3 regions of the Paenibacillus sp. FSL H3-0310 genome follow, and region 2 is predicted to be linked to each of the others. Evidence: riboswitches for the same ligand, from Rfam matches in the RefSeq annotation. Region 2 holds a riboswitch; each other region holds the start of a gene.
What was found. Region 2 has a riboswitch for cyclic di-GMP ahead of MHH63_RS21720 (choice-of-anchor A family protein). Riboswitches for the same ligand answer to the same signal wherever they lie in the genome.
Positions count from the first base shown of each region.

Region 1: linked by a shared signal. The riboswitch ahead of MHH63_RS17460 (DUF6612 family protein) and the one ahead of MHH63_RS21720 (choice-of-anchor A family protein) in region 2 are both predicted to bind cyclic di-GMP.
Region 3: linked by a shared signal. The riboswitch ahead of MHH63_RS20945 (transglutaminase-like domain-containing protein) and the one ahead of MHH63_RS21720 (choice-of-anchor A family protein) in region 2 are both predicted to bind cyclic di-GMP.

Region 1 covers NZ_JBBODC010000001.1:3,854,093-3,860,908, reverse strand. The annotation lists gene MHH63_RS17480 (pseudouridine synthase) at 1-171, shown strand, start outside; gene MHH63_RS17475 (Cof-type HAD-IIB family hydrolase) at 433-1,233, shown strand; gene MHH63_RS17470 (DUF4179 domain-containing protein) at 1,386-2,999, opposite strand; gene MHH63_RS17465 (RNA polymerase sigma factor) at 2,983-3,501, opposite strand; cyclic di-GMP riboswitch class I at 3,705-3,796, shown strand; gene MHH63_RS17460 (DUF6612 family protein) at 3,914-4,762, shown strand; gene MHH63_RS17455 (NADH-dependent flavin oxidoreductase) at 4,875-6,038, shown strand; gene MHH63_RS17450 (CapA family protein) at 6,117-6,816, opposite strand, start outside.
Region 2 covers NZ_JBBODC010000002.1:509,790-516,605, reverse strand. The annotation lists gene MHH63_RS21735 (Kelch repeat-containing protein) at 127-1,377, opposite strand; gene MHH63_RS21730 (ASCH domain-containing protein) at 1,564-1,977, shown strand; gene MHH63_RS21725 (hypothetical protein) at 2,177-2,569, opposite strand; cyclic di-GMP riboswitch class I at 3,065-3,155, shown strand; gene MHH63_RS21720 (choice-of-anchor A family protein) at 3,264-5,825, shown strand; gene MHH63_RS21715 (alpha/beta hydrolase) at 5,972-6,816, shown strand, end outside.
Region 3 covers NZ_JBBODC010000002.1:330,205-337,020, forward strand. The annotation lists rRNA gene MHH63_RS20935 (23S ribosomal RNA) at 1-256, opposite strand, end outside; rRNA gene MHH63_RS20940 (16S ribosomal RNA) at 488-2,045, opposite strand; gene MHH63_RS20945 (transglutaminase-like domain-containing protein) at 2,413-3,222, opposite strand; cyclic di-GMP riboswitch class I at 3,236-3,316, opposite strand; cyclic di-GMP riboswitch class I at 3,391-3,473, opposite strand; gene MHH63_RS20950 (class D sortase) at 3,593-4,252, opposite strand; gene MHH63_RS20955 (GtrA family protein) at 4,355-4,762, opposite strand; gene MHH63_RS20960 (glycosyltransferase family 2 protein) at 4,749-5,729, opposite strand; gene MHH63_RS20965 (phospholipid carrier-dependent glycosyltransferase) at 5,827-6,816, opposite strand, start outside.

The DNA.
Region 1 (6,816 bases), on a different contig from region 2:
AAGTTTCACCAGGTGAAGCGAATGTTCCAAGCTGTCGGCAAAAAAGTCACTTTTCTGAAACGAGTATCTATGGGAGAATTGAAGCTGGATGAAAGCCTGCCACTGGGAGCTAGTCGTGAAATTACGCTAGAGGAACTGGCACTCTTAAGTACAGAAGCATCAGAACAATAATATAGAGAAAAAATGGTATATAAATTGAATTTGGAAACTTGGGATAAGGGAATGGAGTGGCGGAGGGGAAATTTGGAACTGTAAGAGCGATAGCGGCCGCCTTTGTTTCCGGATTTCAACCACTAGTAAACGGTATAAATCAAGAAATCTGGAAACAACAGCGGCTGGAAGTCCAAATATTCACCGCAGTTGCGACTGAAACTTAACTCAAATAGCCAGGTTCAATATATATAGAAAAAGAAAGACAAGGATGGTGGGAGTATGAGATACAAACTGATTGCACTAGATGTAGATGGTACACTGTTGAATGATGATCACCACTTGAGCACTGAGAATAAAGAAGCCATTGCTGAGGTTACACGTCTTGGAGGACAAATCGTGTTATGTACCGGCCGCAGTCCGCAGAACTCGATTCCTTTTATGGAGGAAATGGGGCTGTCTGGTTATGTGCTGGGTCATAATGGAGCTGCTACGGTTCGTGTGAAAGATCGGGAAGTGCTGCATCAATACGGTATGGATGCTCGTGGTCTTGACCCTTATATTGATTATTGTAGAAAGCATGATATTCATTATGATGTGAATACGGCTTTTGATATGTATGTAGATAATGTAGAAAACCTGACCAAAGAAGCCAATTATATGTATGAACACTTCCGTATCGTGCCGGCTACACTGCCAGCATGGGAAGATTTCCGTGAACCGGTTGTTAAGTTTACTGTATTTACACAACCAGAAATCCTTGACGAAGCTGAACGTGAATGGCGTACTTGGACCCATGAGTACAATATTTTGCGCAGTGGTGAATTTTTCGTTGACTTGATGCATCCGGAAGCCTCCAAGGGCAACGCCTTAAAGAATCTGGCTGTGAAGCTGGGAATTCCGCAAGAGGAAGTTCTTTCGATCGGTAATTATTTTAATGATATTTCTATGCTTACATACGCGGGTATGGGCGTTGCGATGGATAATTCTCCGGTTGAGGTCAAAGCGGCAGCGAATGCTGTCACGGGGTCTAACAACGAGCATGGTGTGCGAGATGCGCTGGTTAAATATTGTTTATCTTAATAATGGAAAGCATAAAGCGGACTTGAGTCCGTTCTATGCTTTTTTTGTTGTGAAGGAAATAAAAGAGATACCTAAACAGAAATGATTTTATCCATAAATAACCCGCCCTTAGGATTAACTAGAAAGGGCGGGACATAGATTAACTTCCTGCATTAAAGTTTAATTTCCTCGTTCCGGCTAGGATCGCTATATTTATAGATACCAGGGTTCAGTTCGATTTTTTCGTCGAAAGGGATATCTTTGTAGCTATCAATATTAGTTCCTGTAGATATCATGCCCTTAGGTGTAATTTCAGGCACCACTTCTTTGCCATTAATCCGTAACGTAGTTTGGTTAACGCTTTTGAAGCCAGAAGATTTGGATGTTGATTCGACAATCAAATTTTCGCCCTCAGTATAGTAAGTGAATTCAATTTTTAACCCATCGACATCAAGTGAAGTGAACTGCTTTTCTTCTTTAGGTTTGTTTATAGTGATCCAATTCTTAGTAGTATCACGTTTCTCAATGACAGCATCCTTTAATATAAGTTTCATTGGAACATCGGACCAGTCGTTATACCATTCCGGAGATTCGAATTGAAATAAATGCTGGTAGCTTTCGGAATGATCTCCTTTCAAATTCCAACCCCCAGTGATTGTTTGATCACCTATAACCAACTGAGCGGTATTATAGTGGACAATTCCTTTTTTAAGCGAATCATTTTCATCTATTAGAATTTGGATATCCAAAGGGGTAACTACTAGCTGATCTAAGGTTATACCTGTCTTTTCTTGAAATTCAGGACTGTTATACAGTTTCTTAGTGTAAATCGCCTCACTTGCTTTTTGTCCATCTGCGTTAAAATCGAACTTCCACGTACCTGAAAATCGTTTCGCTTCTTCAATGTAACTAAAATGAAGACTAGCTTCCTTCCAATCTGATTCAGTTATATTGAAGACCTGTTCAATAAATAAATCCGATCCTTCGTTAGGCATGATGGTTGGAATTGCTTCATTCTCTTGACCACCAGTACTAACTACCAAATGTGGGTTACCCCGTCCTAAGTCAGATGGTGATGCAGCGACTTTGTAACGGATAATGGTTTGATTGGAAACATATCGAACGGATTCGATTTGAAGGCTTGGATATTGCTTAACTCCAGTATTGATAGTATCCCCTGCTTGATGATTAGATTGTAAGGGGATATTCCGATCACTGTAAAAAATGAGATTCCGTGCTTCAAACCTGTAGTCCTTTTTATCATCCTTTAATGTATCAGGTGTCTCATATACTCCAATGAGTTTCTGGCTTTCAGGATCGTATTCTAAATAACCGTATACCTTTGCCTCGGCACCGGATTCACTAGTCATGATGTTTTCCTCTGTAGCAAATCCAGTATATTTGGATAGATCAGATTTAGTATCAAGTGATAACAGCATTTTCATTTTTTCTCCATCAGTTACAACACCGTTCAAATTCATTGTTACTCCTGAACTGGAAGTTTGAAGATTATACTGTTGACCGATGCCGTTATTTAATGCATTACTCACACTTCGACCACCAATTTTATCCCAATTAATCGTCATACTAGCGAATACAGGAATGGCTACAAGTAAGAGGCATGAGAAGACAATACTGATAGGAATAACCTTTTTATTAGACCTAGGAATATTCTGGGAGGCATGCAGATTTCTTTGACGTGTATATGCTTCTTGTTCTATGGCAGTCCACATCAAATCATAATCCGGTCGGGGAATATGTTTATCTTTTTCAATATAGAGACTCATTACTATTCAGCTCCTTTAGTTGGGTTCCACCCATTCTATTTAGTATTTTAAGTCCCATGTTCAGTCTGGATTTTACAGTTCCTTCGGGTATGCTCATAACTTTAGAGATCTCGGGTACAGTCAATTCGTTTATAAAACGAAGGACTACTACCATTCTGATTTTGTCGGGAAGCTGACTGTATAACCCTTGTAATTCTTTTTTAGTTTCCTGTCGATCCAAACGTTTTTCTACAGGGTTTGATTCCTCAGACCTGGATAGTAAATAATTACGTACTTCTTTCATCCACCCCGTCTTACGCCTTTTGATCACACTGTTGCACTCATTCGAAGCAATTCGTAAAATCCAAGCTTTCAAGTTTCTTACCTTCGACTTATCCGCTAAGATAACTTTTACAAATACCTCTTGGGAAATATCCTCCGCATCTGCCTGATTTTTCATTAAGTAGTAACAAAAATAATATACTTGTTCTTTATAGAGCTCGAAAATTTCCCGGTCACTCATTTTGCTGCACCCCCTGTCTTTGCTGTTCTCATTAATAAGACTTATAAGCGTATGTAATCGTTCATTTTTCATTTTGATTGTAGTATTTCTTCTGAGTATCATAGCGAATTCGAATGGAAGATAAGTCGTTTACAGGTAATTATAACCATGATAAAATTAGCGGTGGGACATGCGTCCGTAATCTATTAAAACTAATTGAATGTCCGCGTTAAAGGTAAAATCATCGAAAGATGATGACACAAAGCCATGGGTCTAAAACCTTTCGACAGAAGGAAATGATCGCCAGGCCGCCATAGGGATGTCTTATGAAGCATAAAGGATAGCTCTAAGAATATGTAGTCTATTTTGAGCTCTTTTATTATTTCGACCTATACGGCGTTACATTATCGCAAGGGGCCGAAAGGGGAAGTACATGAACAGTTTTTTCAAAACAATAGGTACTAGTTTGGCAGTAGGTGCTTTATTGCTGTCCGGAACGATCGGATGGATGTCTAATCCAGGAGTAGTGTCAGCAGCTACCTCAACAGTAGTAACCGCGGATCAGATGATCAGCAAAGTAACGGCAGCCTCCAAAGCAATAAAGAATTTCCATCTGGATGTGACCAAAAAACAGGATATTCAAAGCGGCGGGGTGCGTATCAGCAACACCAACACTCTGAAGCTGGATATCAACCGTCTGCCGAATTTTGCCGCAGCAGGCACTGTCGCTAGTAGTCTTTTAGAAACATCGTACAGTCTATATGCCAATGACAAGGAGTTTTACTATCTTGTAGACGGAAGTGAACTGATCGATGAATCTGAAGATGAAGGTTACGACGATGACGGGGAGCCAATCGATCCTGATGCACAATATTGGCTTGGACTGGAGAAAACGGAATGGGATGCCTTTTACTCTAAAGGCCAATACGATCCTGTTTCCATGCTTGATTCGGTCAAAAGTTATAAAAAATCCATGAAAGTCAGCACTGCTGGCGCACAAACAGTCTTACAATTCACGGTAACCGATCCGACAGCAGCTAAGGGGATAATCAAACTCTATGACCAGGAGAACCTCTGGGATGGAGAGACAGTTCAACCCAAAAGCGTAACGTGGAAATTATTCGTCAATACTAAGACCTGGCAAACGGAAAAGCTGACAGTCGATCTGAGTTATGTGCTGGTAAGTGATGGAGCTAAAGATACATACACCACGAAAATCGAAGCTAAATATTCCAAAAATAATAAAGGTGCAGCCATTGTAAAACCGGCCGAACTAGAATAATAAGGACGATTCATAACGAGCGAAAAGCGCTGTTCAGCGGAACAGCGCTTTTTGTTGTATCCAACAGCAGTTCTTTATTAGTTGACAAGAATAAATCATTGCTGTAATTTATATGTATGCGCATGTATATAATAATTTCTCTAAATATAATTTAATGAAAGTTGGGAAAAAGATGATAGCACTAGACACAGCATTAACTTTTCGCAGAGGGCTGACATTAAAAAACCGAGTGGTTATGGCTCCAATGACCACGCGAATGAGCTTTTATGACGGTGTAGTAACACAAGATGAATTGAAATACTATTCGCTAAGAACGGGCGAAGTAGGTGCGGTCATCACTGCGGCAGCAAATGTACAAGAGGGTGGAAAAGGATGGGAAGGTGAACTTAGTGTTTCCTCCGATGAATTTATTCCTAGCCTCAGCCGATTAGCATCTACTATTAAACGAAATGGAACAAAGGCTATTTTACAGCTATTCCATGCAGGAAGAATGACAGATTCAAAAATATTGCGTGGCGTACAACCCGTTTCCTCCAGCGCCATTGCTGCCGAACGCCCGAATGCAGAAATTCCAAGAGCATTAACAGAAGATGAAATTTTCGGTGTAATTGAGGATTTTAAAAAAGCGACTCAACGTGCTATTCAAGCTGGATTTGACGGGGTAGAAATTCATGGAGCAAACACATATTTAATCCAACAATTCTTCTCTCCACACTCCAACCGTCGTGAAGATCAATGGGGAGGAAGCTTAGAGAAAAGATTTAATTTCATTAACCAATTAGTGGATGCAGTTATTGCTGTCGTTGACAATTCAAAGGTTAAGGATTTTATTGTCGGTTATCGTTTTTCTCCAGAAGAATATGAAGAGCCTGGAATTAAAATCACCGATACCTTTTATCTTATTGATAAATTAGCTGATAAAAAGCTGGATTATCTGCATATTTCATTAGGGGATTTTAAGAAAGTATCTGCATCAGAAGATTTTAAAGAAAAATCAATCCTGCAATATGTGCATGAGAAAATCAATGGCCGTGTACCTTTAATTGGGGTAGGAGATATCCGTACCAAACAGGACGCAGAGGACACGTTGACAAATGCTGAATTAGTAGCAGTAGGACGATCTCTTATCATTGATCCTCATTGGACAAGTAAAGTGCTGGAGGGTAAAGAAGATATCATCAGAAGAGTACTTGCTGATCAAGATAGAGAAGAACTCGTAGTAGAGAATGGTATTCTAGAATTCCTTAAATTAATGATGCCTGATCGTTTACGCTAAACTCAAACACAGTTTTGAGGTCTAAATCTATAACGTTCCGCGGTAAATTCCGCGGAACGTTATTTTTCTGTAACGACTCTATTCCCTCTTTAAGATTGTTGTCGTATGTTTCAACATTCGATTCATGAGATTTCGCCGCTCTGTTTTTATGTCGGTGTCGCTTCTCTTTAATGCGTCGCGGATGGGGATGATCTCTGTAATTTTCCTGCCGCTTTTTATTCTTCGATCTACACAAGTCGGGATGTAACCTACGTTAGTTATACTCGTGTGTCCTTTTTCATCCTTCTTTATTTTAAGCGTAAGAATGATACCGCTTTGTGTATAAGGAATATTCATTAGTTTAGTAGAAACAAAATTCCCCAATGAGTAAATAACGAATTGTTTTTTTCCACGAAGTGCTAACGGTTGAAGAACATGTGGGTGAGACCCCAGTATGATGTCGGCGCCATTTTTAAAAAAGAGATTGACCAGCTCTTTTTGTCTCTTGTTTGGAGTGTAACGATATTCGCTTCCGAAATGCAGATAAAGCAAGACTAGATCGACTTTCTTTTTTAAATCTCGAATCTCCCGAATGATCTTGGGCGTAGATATCCGGTTAACCAGCCATGGCTTACTCACTGGTACAGGAATTCGGTTAGTTCCTGCTGTGTAGGAGAGGATGCCAATCGTAATTCCTTTGACGTTTTTAATAAGCGTTCTCTTGGATTCTTCTAATGATTTAGCTGTTCCCGTGTGGTCGATTCCATTACGGTCCAGAACTCGTAACGTCCGAACCAGA
Region 2 (6,816 bases):
TTTTAATTCAATTAATTCTACATACAGTTTTCTTCCTTTGAATTTGGGAACAATACTAAAGCCTCCATTTATAACTTCATAAAAAAGCCCGTCAATTTTAAATGGTTGGCGGGCTTTTTTTGTTTATTAAATTGTATACTCACTGACTTCAAAGGTTAGTATTTTATCGTAAATGACATAATCTTTTCTACTGGTAAAAGGCCCCTTATTATTATCGTGCTTATTAATGGCATAAGATGCAGTTCCTGCACCAGTTTGTTTATTCTCATACCAATTTATAAAGGCATTAACCTCATCCATACTTAAATCAAATTCTTTTTCAAGTCCTGTATTCATTGTTATGACAAGTATAGCGCGATCACCAGTAGGTTGCTCCGGACCCGGTGTTGGTTCAGGGGTTGGTGTTGGTGTAGGAGTAACTTCAGGTATAGGTATAGTGATTGCTTCTACTGTTGATATAGCGGCAGTTTGATTCGAACCTCCGATGATAAAAATAGTGTTGTTAATTACCGCGGCTGAATTTTGAAATCTCCATGAAGTTAAGTTGGTAAAAACACTCCATGTATCAGTTTGAGGACTGTACTTCTCAACAGAAAGACCATAACCTAAATAATAGATCTCTCCATTTATTACAACTGCGGCACCACCGGATCTTTGAGTGGGCATACTCTTTTTTTCAGTATATGTGTCTAACACAGGATCATATTCATAAAGATTTTTGAAGAATATTGAAGCACCTGCTGCAACATTGGTCCCGCCAGTAATGTAAATTTTATCATTAACAGTAGCGATAAAAGGGCCATTCGGGTTAATAGGCATATTATTTTTAAAAGTCCATTGATTAGTTGATGGATCGTATTCCTCGACGGTAAATAATGAAAGTCCGCTGCTATCTTTTGATCCACCAAAAACGTATATTTTCCCATTGACTACCGCTGAACTTGACCATGATCTAGGAGTTTGTAATGGTGATTTTGTTTCCCAACTGTCTGCTATAGGGTCGTACATTTCAACAACGTTGGTTCTACCCCCGCTATAGTAACCTCCAATAACATATATCTTATCGTCTATAACTGCAGCAGTTGTTGCGGCTCTAGCAGTGGGCATACTTTTTCTTTCAGACCACTTGTTAGTTTCTGGAGTGTACATGTAAGTTTTATTTGTTCTTGTTCCTGTAGCTGCCTCTCCTGATCCATTTGCTCCCCCGAAAATATATATCTTTCCATTCAACTCTGCTGATGCTGATCCCATCAAGTTTATGGGCAAACTAGCTTTTGTTTCCCATTTTACAGTTTCTTCAGCGGATACAGAAAAGGCTGAGAACAGACTTAAGATAAGAATTATAGAACTAAGTAGTAATGTTGTTTTTTTTAACAAAAGAATACAACTCCTTATGTATATTAATAACTATACAAATTTATCTAACTCATCAAAGATTGTCCAAACATAAATTCCTATTTATGAAATATAGTGATAGATAATCAATATATTCTTTTATATTCCATAATAATAATAATTTGTTATTGTATAAAGAATGTATGTAAAACAAAGGGGATAAATATCATGCGGTGTATAACAATACGGCAGCCTTGGGCGACCTTAATTGCTCTTGGTGAAAAAGAGTTTGAAACTCGTTCATGGAGAACAGCCTACCGCGGCGAGTTAGGCATCCATGCCGGAGTGAGGATTGACAAAAAGATTTGTGAACAGGAACCGTACAAATCAGTATTGGCGAAACATGGCTATACAGCGAATAATTTGCCGACAGGAGCTATTATTGCTACAGGTCAGCTCGCGGGATGTTATGTGGTTACTCCAGAGGTGGATTTAAGGGAATGGATCAATGGGAACGAATATGATTTTGGCGACTATAGTGAAGGACGGTTTGCCTGGAAGCTTGAAGGGGTTCATCCATTAAGCCATCCAATTCCAGCTAAAGGTCGGCTAAGCTTGTGGGAGCACTCTACTCACTTCTGAACGGCGAACAATATTTTTAATGTAATTTTTATGTGCCTATCAGCTTTTTTTCAGGTTCGAGGTATATATTAGAGACACCAAACACCCCCCAGTGTTTTGTGGTATATCTCTCTCAGGTCTTGCCAACTCCCATGGTAAGGCCTATTTTTTTGTTCACTAATTGATTGGGGGGAGAGAGCGCAGCGGCTTCTATACAGCTTTACTTAATCTGGTACTGTTCTTCGTAACTCTTAAAAGATGAAATATCCAGCCCTAGATATCTGCGCATATGGATGGCAGCCTGAGCCGCAACAATGTCATTCAACAGCAGCATTCGTTCATGATAGCCACGACATATATACTTGGCTTCAATTCCCGTATTAAGTCTGTTTTGCTCATACACCTTGATTCCCCGTCTTCTCATTTCTGCACGAACATCCCTTAGATCTGTTGTAGCTACTGCAGCAGCTGTTCCAAGCACCTCCAGATAAGGGGCGGGTGTTCGTAAGTGTGTAGATAAAATGGCGGAGTCCCGTTCGAAAGCTGATAAAATCATCGGAAGCAATAAATAAGATTTCACCAGCATGTTGTCCCTGCTTTCTGCTCTATGCATGAATCTCATCACCTCTAATAGGAACGTATATTCGTATTCTACCCCGATATTCCAAAAATAATCAATGGTATTTCTAAACAGCTTATCCAATGTGATAAAATTCACAACTAAATAACGAAGAATAAATTATATTAAAAATTGTAATAATAAAAATTAATGTATCGAACGCAAATAAAGGAGAATTATGATGGAAAAAGAGGGCAGCCTCCAGCGTGGATTGTTTTTTGGTTTAATTCTGAGTGTTCCCTTATGGATATCCATATTGGGCTATATACAGTTACTTTAAAATTTAATGAAAAACCTTATGCGAAGCGCCTTTAGGCGCTTTTTTTGTGTGGTACTAATGCGGGGAATTATCGAAAGGAATTGATTGACAATTGTGGGTGTCGGGAGCTAAACTGTTATTAATTCAAAAGTATTAAAAGTCATAGACTGTTATTGGATAGAATGCTTCAGCTACCAGTTCTGGACTTGCAGTGTAATACATATATATAGTCATGATAATAGCAAACCGTCTGAAAGGGCGGGACGCAAAGTCCAGGAGTCTAAAGTGTCTTAAAGGCACAATGACCGTCCGACTGCCATGAGAAGGGAATTTCACTTCTTTTTGGCGGTCTTTTTTGTTGTTAGGTCCTTTAGAGTTTCTGGTAATTATTCTGATTAATATAAATCATAGTTTTAGGAGGTGTGCCATTTGAAAAGAAGAATAAAACCGTTACTCTCGCTTGTATTAGCTGGGATTTTGACGGTAGGTAGTGGGCTTTCCTCATTGGGAGCTGGAGTTGCTGGAGCTAGCAGTTCTTCTACATTGGGAATTGCAGCGGTCTACAACGTGTTTATTCTAGGGGATATAACGACAGTTTCGGATACGGAAGGAAGGTTTGCTGCTGGAGGTAACGTTAACTTAACCAACTATAGTGTTGGAGATAGGTTGACCGCTGCAGAGGTTTCCCTGACTGACACACTTGTTGTTGGAGGGAATCTTACTTTCAACGGAGGTACTGTTTATGGGAATATCGTGCACGGGGGAGATTTTTCAGGGAATGTAACGCTCCTCAAGGGTGGTACAAAAAGACAGGGGAGTACGATTGACTTTTCAGCAGTAGGTCAGTCTTTGAAGGACAAATCAGCAGAACTTGCAGCATTGCCGGCGAATGGAACAACAGTGTACCAATATGGCAGCCTTACCCTGACAGGTACAGATCCTGCGGTCAATGTTTTTAATGTTTCAGGAGATAACGTCTCTAATACCTACGGAATTACAATAAATGTTCCTTCAGGATCTACTGCAATTATTAATATTGATGGTTCTAACGTAAAAATGAAAAACTTCGGATTTCTACCTAATAACGTGTTGAACAGCAAGAAAATTTTGCTTAACTTTAGCCAAGCTGCGTATCTTGATATGGCAGGCATAGGTGTAATGGGAAGCATACTTGCCCCCTATGCTCATGTTGATTTTATTAATGGTCAGATTAACGGTACTTTAGTGGCGGCTTCACTCAAAGGTACTGGTGGTGGTGAATTTCACCACTATCCATACGATGGTGATGAACCCGGACCAACGCCGACACCAACGCCGACACCAACACCAACAGTGACGCCGACACCAACAGTGACGCCGACACCAACACCAACAGTGACACCAACGCCGACAGTGACACCGACACCAACACCAACGCCAACGCCAACGCCAACGCCGATAGTGACACCGACACCAACACCAACGCCAACGCCGACACCGACGCCGACGCCAACGCCTACAGTGACACCAACGCCGACGCCGACAGTGACACCAACGCCGACACCGACGCCAACACCATGTCCGACGCCGACAGTGACACCAACGCCGACGCCGACACCAACGCCGACAGTGACGCCAACGCCGACAGTGACGCCGACACCAACAGTGACACCAACACCAACGCCGACAGTGACACCGACGCCAACGCCGACGCCAACGCCAACAGTGACACCAACGCCGACAGTGACGCCAACACCGACGCCAACGCCGACGCCAACGCCTACAGTGACACCAACGCCGACAGTGACGCCAACACCGACACCAACGCCGACAGTGACACCAACACCGACACCAACACCGACACCAACACCGACACCAACGCCGACAGTGACACCAACACCAACGCCGACAGTGACACCAACGCCGACGCCGACAGTGACACCAACGCCGACGCCGACAGTGACACCAACGCCGACGCCGACAGTGACACCAACGCCGACGCCAACAGTGACACCAACGCCGACGCCAACAGTGACACCAACGCCGACGCCGACAGTGACACCAACGCCGACGCCGACAGTGACACCAACGCCAACGCCGACAGTGACGCCAACACCGACGCCGACACCAACGCCGACACCAACGCCGACGCCGACAGTGACACCAACGCCGACGCCGACAGTGACACCAACGCCAACGCCGACAGTGACACCGACGCCGACACCAACGCCGACGCCGACAGTGACACCAACGCCGACGCCGACAGTGACACCAACGCCAACGCCGACAGTGACACCGACGCCAACGCCGACGCCAACGCCGACAGTGACACCGACGCCAACGCCAACAGTGACACCAACGCCGACAGTGATGCCAACACCGACACCGACACCAACGCCGACAGTGACGCCGACGCCGACGCCGACGCCGACACCGACACCAACGCCGACAGTGACACCAACACCGACACCAACGCCGACACCAACGCCAACGCCGACACCAGCGCCAACGCCGACAGTGACGCCGACACCAACGCCGACGCCTGAAGCAACACCAACACCGACGGTAACGCCAGAGGTAACACCAACGGTAACACCAGAGGTAACACCAACACCAACGGTAACACCAACGTCGACACCAGAGACTTCGGTGTTCCCGACACCAACGCCATCATCCGTAATTGGCACTATAGTTCTTGCAGAAGATCCCGTGCCGCTTGGGCCTGTAGCTTCGCCGACACCAGCGCCAGTACCAACACCGTCGAATAGCACACAAGTACTTGTTGATGATGATGAGATCCCATTAGGTCCGGTACCGGCAGTGACACCAACGCCAACACCAACACCTGATGAAATCATCGTAGTGGACGATACGATCCCATTAGGTAAGCCACCTGTGAAGGAATTGCCAAAAACGGGTGAATCAAGTCCTGCACCTTACTATGTAGCAGGTTTAGGTTTTGCACTTATCGGATTATTAATGAGAACCAAGTTCTCCAAAAAGAATAAATAATAAAGGGTAGATCAACATAGAGTCGCTTTCGGGAGTGTTCCGATGGCGGCTCTATTTGTATGTCATGATTGCGATAGTTTGGTGCATTCTAAGTAGATGGTATACTCTTGTTGGAAAAGAAATGAAGAGGGGATGGCGAAGGCGAATTGATATGGTTCATTATTAGCGCTGTAATCATCATAGGGATTCTAATCTATGTGGGATTTTTCTTCTATGGTATTGCTATTAAACGAGCGCCAAAGGTATTTCTAAGTAATAATCCTAATCTGAAGGCTGATCCTCCGGTTGCCGGAGCTTCTTGGGGGGAGGGGAAGGATTGGGTCTCTCGCCAGAGCTTCGAGAATATTGAGATCGTATCTGCAGATGGACTTAAACTAAGGGGTTACTTACTCCAATCTAATCGTGCTGCGGGACGCACAGCCATTCTAGCCCACGGTTATTCAGGTAAAGCAAAGGATATGGGGGCGTACGCCAAAATCTACTACGAGACCTTAGGCTTTAACATCCTAATTCCCGATGCAAGAGGGCATGGAGATAGCGCAGGGGATTACATTGGTTTTGGTTGGCCGGAACGAAAAGATTATTTGCAATGGATTGAATACATGATTAAAAAGACTGGGCCCAGTGCTCAAATTGTGCTTCACGGCGTCTCTATGGGCGGTGCTACAGTGCTAATGACCTCAGGGGAAGATCTTCCGCCGCAGGTAAAAGCTATTGTTGCGGACTGCGCTTATACCTCAGTAAAAGCACAATTATCTTACCAACTACGACGCATGTATCGCTTGCCAAGTTTCCCTTTCGTTCAAAGTGCAAGTCTAATCACCCGCTTGAAGGCGGGGTATGGTTTTGGTGAAGCCTCTGCATTAAAACAAGTGCGGAAAGCGAAGGCTCCGATTCTTTTTATTCATGGGGATGCGGATAACTTTGTACCTTTTGCTATGATGAATGAATTGTATGAGGCATGCCAGAGTCCAAAAGAGAGGCTCATAGT
Region 3 (6,816 bases), 180 kb from region 2:
CTCGCCGCTACTGACGGAATCACTATTGTTTTCTCTTCCTCAGGGTACTTAGATGTTTCAGTTCCCCTGGTCTGCCTCTACATTTCCTATGTATTCAGAAATGAGTAACTGCGAATTACCACAGCTGGGTTTCCCCATTCGGACACCCCCGGATCAAAGCTTGCTTACAGCTCCCCGAGGCAGTTTCGTTGTTCGCCACGTCCTTCGTCGGCTCCTGGCGCCTAGGCATCCTCCGTGTGCTCTTATTAGCTTAACCTTGATTCTTCCGAAGAAAAATCTCACTAATAACATTTACTTGTTTGCACAAGTTGCTAAAAGATGTTCTAAAACGCAAATTCGTTTCGGTATCCAGTTTTCAAGGATCAAGTCTTACTGAGAGCTTAAACTCTCAAAACTGAGCAACGAGTGAGTAACAGGCCTAAACCTGAGTTTTGGAAGCTGAGCTTCCGATTTGAATGTTCTCATTGCAGAGAACGATTCTCCATAGAAAGGAGGTGATCCAGCCGCACCTTCCGATACGGCTACCTTGTTACGACTTCACCCCAATCATCTACCCCACCTTCGGCGGCTGGCTCCCTTGCGGGTTACCCCACCGACTTCGGGTGTTGTAAACTCTCGTGGTGTGACGGGCGGTGTGTACAAGACCCGGGAACGTATTCACCGCGGCATGCTGATCCGCGATTACTAGCAATTCCGACTTCATGCAGGCGAGTTGCAGCCTGCAATCCGAACTGAGACCGGCTTTGATGGGATTGGCTCCACCTCGCGGCTTCGCTTCCCGTTGTACCGGCCATTGTAGTACGTGTGTAGCCCAGGTCATAAGGGGCATGATGATTTGACGTCATCCCCACCTTCCTCCGGTTTGTCACCGGCAGTCACTCTAGAGTGCCCAACATTACTTGCTGGCAACTAAAGTTAAGGGTTGCGCTCGTTGCGGGACTTAACCCAACATCTCACGACACGAGCTGACGACAACCATGCACCACCTGTCTCCTCTGTCCCGAAGGCCGCTGCTATCTCTAGCAGATTCAGAGGGATGTCAAGACCTGGTAAGGTTCTTCGCGTTGCTTCGAATTAAACCACATACTCCACTGCTTGTGCGGGTCCCCGTCAATTCCTTTGAGTTTCAGTCTTGCGACCGTACTCCCCAGGCGGAGTGCTTACTGTGTTAACTTCGGCACCAAGGGTATCGAAACCCCTAACACCTAGCACTCATCGTTTACGGCGTGGACTACCAGGGTATCTAATCCTGTTTGCTCCCCACGCTTTCGCGCCTCAGCGTCAGTTACAGCCCAGAAAGTCGCCTTCGCCACTGGTGTTCCTCCACATATCTACGCATTTCACCGCTACACGTGGAATTCCACTTTCCTCTTCTGTACTCAAGCCACCCAGTTTCCAGTGCGACCTCAGGTTGAGCCCAAGGTTTAAACACCAGACTTAAATAGCCGCCTGCGCGCGCTTTACGCCCAATAATTCCGGACAACGCTTGCCCCCTACGTATTACCGCGGCTGCTGGCACGTAGTTAGCCGGGGCTTTCTTCTCAGGTACCGTCACTCCGGTAGCAGTTACTCTACCGGACGTTCTTCCCTGGCAACAGAGCTTTACGATCCGAAAACCTTCATCACTCACGCGGCGTTGCTCCGTCAGGCTTTCGCCCATTGCGGAAGATTCCCTACTGCTGCCTCCCGTAGGAGTCTGGGCCGTGTCTCAGTCCCAGTGTGGCCGTTCACCCTCTCAGGTCGGCTACGCATCGTCGCCTTGGTGGGCCGTTACCCCACCAACTAGCTAATGCGCCGCAGGCCCATCCCTCAGTGACAGATTGCTCCGTCTTTCATTCTTCTCTCAGGAGAAAAAAGAAATTATCCGGTATTAGCTACCGTTTCCGGTAGTTATCCCAGTCTGAAGGGCAGGTTGCCTACGTGTTACTCACCCGTCCGCCGCTAAGTTACTTTGAAAGCAAGCTTTCAAAGTAACTCCGCTCGACTTGCATGTATTAGGCACGCCGCCAGCGTTCGTCCTGAGCCAGGATCAAACTCTCCAATTAGTATTGAAAAGAGCGATATGCTCATTTTGAAACATCTGACGAGAAAATTAATTCTCTAATTTTGGATTTCACTTACGTGATTTCCTACTCACTCGTTGTTCAGTTTTCAAAGATCAAGTTCTCGTTGGCGCCGTTTAATGTCTCAGCAGCAACTCTTATACTATATCATGTTGTTTTCAGAAATGCAAGCTTTATTTTTCGAAGCTTTTTATCAGCCTCGTCTATATCGCCTGTACGCTGTCTAACAACGCTTACCTATAATACCCCAACTATTAATAGAAAAGCAACCCCTAATATAAAAATAAACAACTAGCTTAATAATTAAGCTAGTTGTTTATTTAATAGAGTTATCTTTCTAGCGACGAACTTAATAGTATTTTGCCGCAGTATATTTGCTTGAGGCTTTAATTAAATCGGTTTTCTTATCACTCTTTGCAAGTCCTGCATCCACTGTAGTATCAATGGTAACCCACTTCCCATTAAGCAACACTTCGTTCCAGGCATGATATTGCGTAACGTAGCTTGTATTCCCCATTACCAACTTAGCAGGAACATCTACACTCCGCAGCATTGCGGCAAATAGAGAAGCGTAATCATAGCAAATTCCTTTTTTAGTAGTCAATGTCTTATCGATGCTTGGAATATAATCAGTAGTTACACTATTAGCAAGAGAGTAATCATATTGTACATTCGCAACTACATAGTTATAGATCGCTTTAACTTTCTCTTCGTCTGTTGTTTTGCCTTGTACTAATTGTTTAGCTTTGACAATCGCTTTATCAGAAGAACTCCATTTCACATTCTGTACGGAGCCCAAATATACGGAATTCGAGTCACTCATGGTTACGTCTACTACTTCGGAATATAATGCTTTGTATTTATTGCCGGTTGTGTTCTCCAGAACAGAAACCTTATAAGTCCCATTTCCTTGTTGCAAAGGGAAGTCCTCAGCTTGTCCAGAAGCATACAAGTTATATGTATAACTGCTGTTATCTTTGGTGATCATGAGTTTGATTCTTTTATCTTTCGGAATATCATAGTTAATACCAATCACACCTTGAGCCACTTTGGATGTAATCAACCAGCTGGCATCTGCACTTGCAGCTTGAGCTGTACTTACTGGAACTGAAGTCATTAGGACGAACAACGCCACCAGCATAAAATAAACCTTTTTCACGGATAAAACTCCTTTCGGTAGCTGGCTGCCATCCTTTCGGGAAGGCCCTTTAGCTTTGCGTCCCTACCTTTCGATAGGTTTGCCGTTATCGTATAAGTTCTATCTGTTCTAGCTTTACTAGATATAATTGATAGAATCCATTTGAAACAAACAAAAAAAGCCTCTTCATTCGGTAGCTGGCTGCCATCCTTTTGGGAAAAGGCCCTTTAGCTTTGCGTCCCTACCTTTCGGAAGGTTTGCCGTTATCGTGTTTAGCTTTCATAGTATAATACTATCATATTTATAGTTGTGAACAAGACCTAATTTACTAGATTACCCATTATTTTATAAATATCTCCCGGTATTTGTGTTTTCTTGTCATTCACTATTCTCATTTTGTTAATTTGGCATGAACAATCAGCCGATGCGTTGGATTCACTAGCGGATCACATGTAATCAGGGTAAGAATCTTATCCTTGTCATTCCCGTCAAGAACGGAGACGTCACTCGGATCTACTACAGAAATATCATACACCTCATAGTTAAACACCTGATCACTAGTCTTTATCGTGATAACATCCCCCACAACAACCTCATTCAATCTGTTAAACAAACGACCCGTAGTTCTAGCCCGATGCGCCGCGATTGCAACATTCCCGATCTCTCCAAGGGGTGCCGTTTCTTTCATATGGGCTGCAGCATGTTTCATATTAGCTTTTGTAGCCCCTTCTAATACAGGCAGCTTCAAATCAATCTTATCGATTTCAATTAGTGCGATTACTTTGCCACCGACTGCAATCTCCGGTTCAGGCTTTTCTGTCTCTTGGGGTTGGGGCTGTGCCTGGGCATCCAGAACCGATTCCTCTGCTAACAGCTGAGTAACTTCAGCATACCTGCTCTTTAGATCTGGCTGGGGAGTACTATCGGCAGTGCTTAGTTCAGCCGTTTCTAATAACTTCTCCTGCTGCCTGTCGTTGTACCACTCGTTAGCTGTCGGATATAACATGATAAGTATCCCAGCCAGTATGAGTAGATAGGAGAATTTACGCAATGTTATTCACCTCCGTATATTGTTTCTATGGTTATATACAAATCAAGCAGAAACAGCTACTTGCCTTTAAGCATAGCAACTCCTTCTGCCTGAAATTAATGTTTAAAATACCCATTTACGACTTCCAAAGAAATTGATGATCACCGTGATAAAGGTAACCAGCACCTTGGAGATCAAGACTTGAATACCTAGTTTGTCTGTCAACAGATGCATTAGCAGCAGTGATATTCCGAGCACTACCAGATTCAGCACGATAAACTTGACCAGCTGCACGCGGTCGAAGCCTTCTTTATTCCCCCGGTTGCGATCACGAAAGGTTACTTTTTTATTCAAAATAAAGCTATTCGCCGTGCCTGCACTATAGGAGATCACCTGCGCCAATGCGTATACCATCCCTAGTGAATTCAACAATGTAAAAATCACAAAATCAATAAGCGTATTGAGCAAACCTACGGCATTAAATTTGAGGAACTGTATGAATGCAGCGCGCAAGTTCTTATCTGACATCATTGTGGTCCTTCCGGCGGTCCAGTTGTTCTTCGTTCTGGTAGCCTTTAGTCTCACTAACAATATATAGCGGTCTATCTTTAGACTCGTCATAAATCCGTCCGATATACTCCCCAATCACACCCAACAGCATCAGAACGATACCGTTAAAGAGCAGATTAACGCCTACAATGGAAGCCCAGCCCGGAACCGTCCAGGAGGTAAAAAATATCTTTTGAAACAAGACGAAAAATAAATAGAGAAAGCTAGAGAATGAAAGGAAGAATCCAATATACGTAGCAATCTTAAGCGGCTTATGTGAAAAAGAGGTGATGCCATCTAACGCAAAACGAATCATTTTCTTCAGCGGATATTTGGTTTCTCCGGCAAAACGTTCTTCCCGTTCATATTCCACCATAGTCTGCTTGAAGCCAACCCAGCTCACCAAACCTCTGACATAGCGGTTCTTTTCTTTAAGTCCCCGCAGGACATCACATACCTTACGGTCAATAAGACGGAAATCGCCTGTATCCGTAGGAATATCCACACTTGTCATACTGCTGAGCAGGCGGTAAAAAAGCTTCGCGGTGACCTTTTTGAACATCGTTTCTCCGTGGCGCTTCAGGCGTTTCGCATATACAACGTCGTAGCCCTCTTTCCACTTCTCGATCATTTGCAAAATGACCTCCGGAGGATCCTGAAGATCAGCGTCAATAACAACAACCGCTTGACCTTCGGCATAGTCCATGCCAGCTGTAATCGCTACCTGATGTCCGAAATTACGCGAGAAGTCAATCAGCTTGACATGCTCGTCTCGTTCACAGATCTCCCGAATCATCTGGGCGGAACGATCACGACTGCCGTCATTGACGAAGACCAGCTCATAAGTATCGCCGCACTCGTCCATTACTTTTTTCAAACGTTCATAAGTATGGCTAATTACTTGCTCCTCATTGAACATGGGTACAATCACACTATATCTGGCTTTCACCTTTATTCCTCCTACAAGCTTTTTGGAGCGTTACATCCATCTACACTTCATAATAACGCTGCATGCATAAACTTATTTTATAGATTTTTATTAAATCCTAGAAAACCCAAGTAGGGAACCAACGCAGCATATCTTTCACGTAATCTCCACTGACCTGCATCCCTGACAGTACCGGGTAGAAAGCGATAAAGAGCAGCAAAGCAACAGCTACATAGACATACTGTACGTAACGGGCCTCAGGGAATTTAGTATCCAGCAACTTCATTATATATACAATACCAAGAATCATAAATGGTACCATAGCAAAATAATGGTAAATAAATGTTTCTCTTGGGACAAGCATCCACGGAACATATTGCGAGAAGAAGGCAATCCAAATCATGTAGAGATTCTTATCTTTACGTTTCAGCGTAATCCACAGCGTTGCCAGCATCGCAAAAATACCCGTCCACCAGATAAGAGGATTCCCCATAGTCACTATACTGCTGACCTGACCTTCCGGCAAACCTTCACCGCCGCTAAAGAACCAGACCGGTCTCTTCATAAACGGCCATTGCCACCATGAGGAAGCAAAAGGATGTGTAGCTACAAGCTGGCTGTGGTAGTTGTACATATTCTTTTGGGAATCAATCAAACCTTTTATAGTGAAGCCCTCTGCTGATGCAGATAACCCCGGTACAAAAGATAAGCTATAAATAATTACTGGAATAATTACAAAGAACCCGATACAACTAGCCAACGTAATAATAGTCTTTTTCCAAAAAGAATCTACTGCTTCACGACAGGTGCCCAGCAATTCCTTGTCTTTAATCTTCCCCTCTGCCAGCAGGCGTCCGGAGGCTTGGTATTCTCTGTAGCGTTCAAAAAGGGAGATAGCCAGCATAATGGCCAGCCCTGCTCCTCCATAGAGCACAATCCATTTCGAAGCTACGCCGATTCCGAAGAATAAGCCAGACCAGAATAACGGAATTAATGTTTTTCTTAAAGGCTGCTTGTAGAAATTCATTGTGTAATACCGCTGCATAAAATAGAACATCAACATAATGAAGAATACTCCGTATACGTCAATCGTGGAGATTCTTGTCTG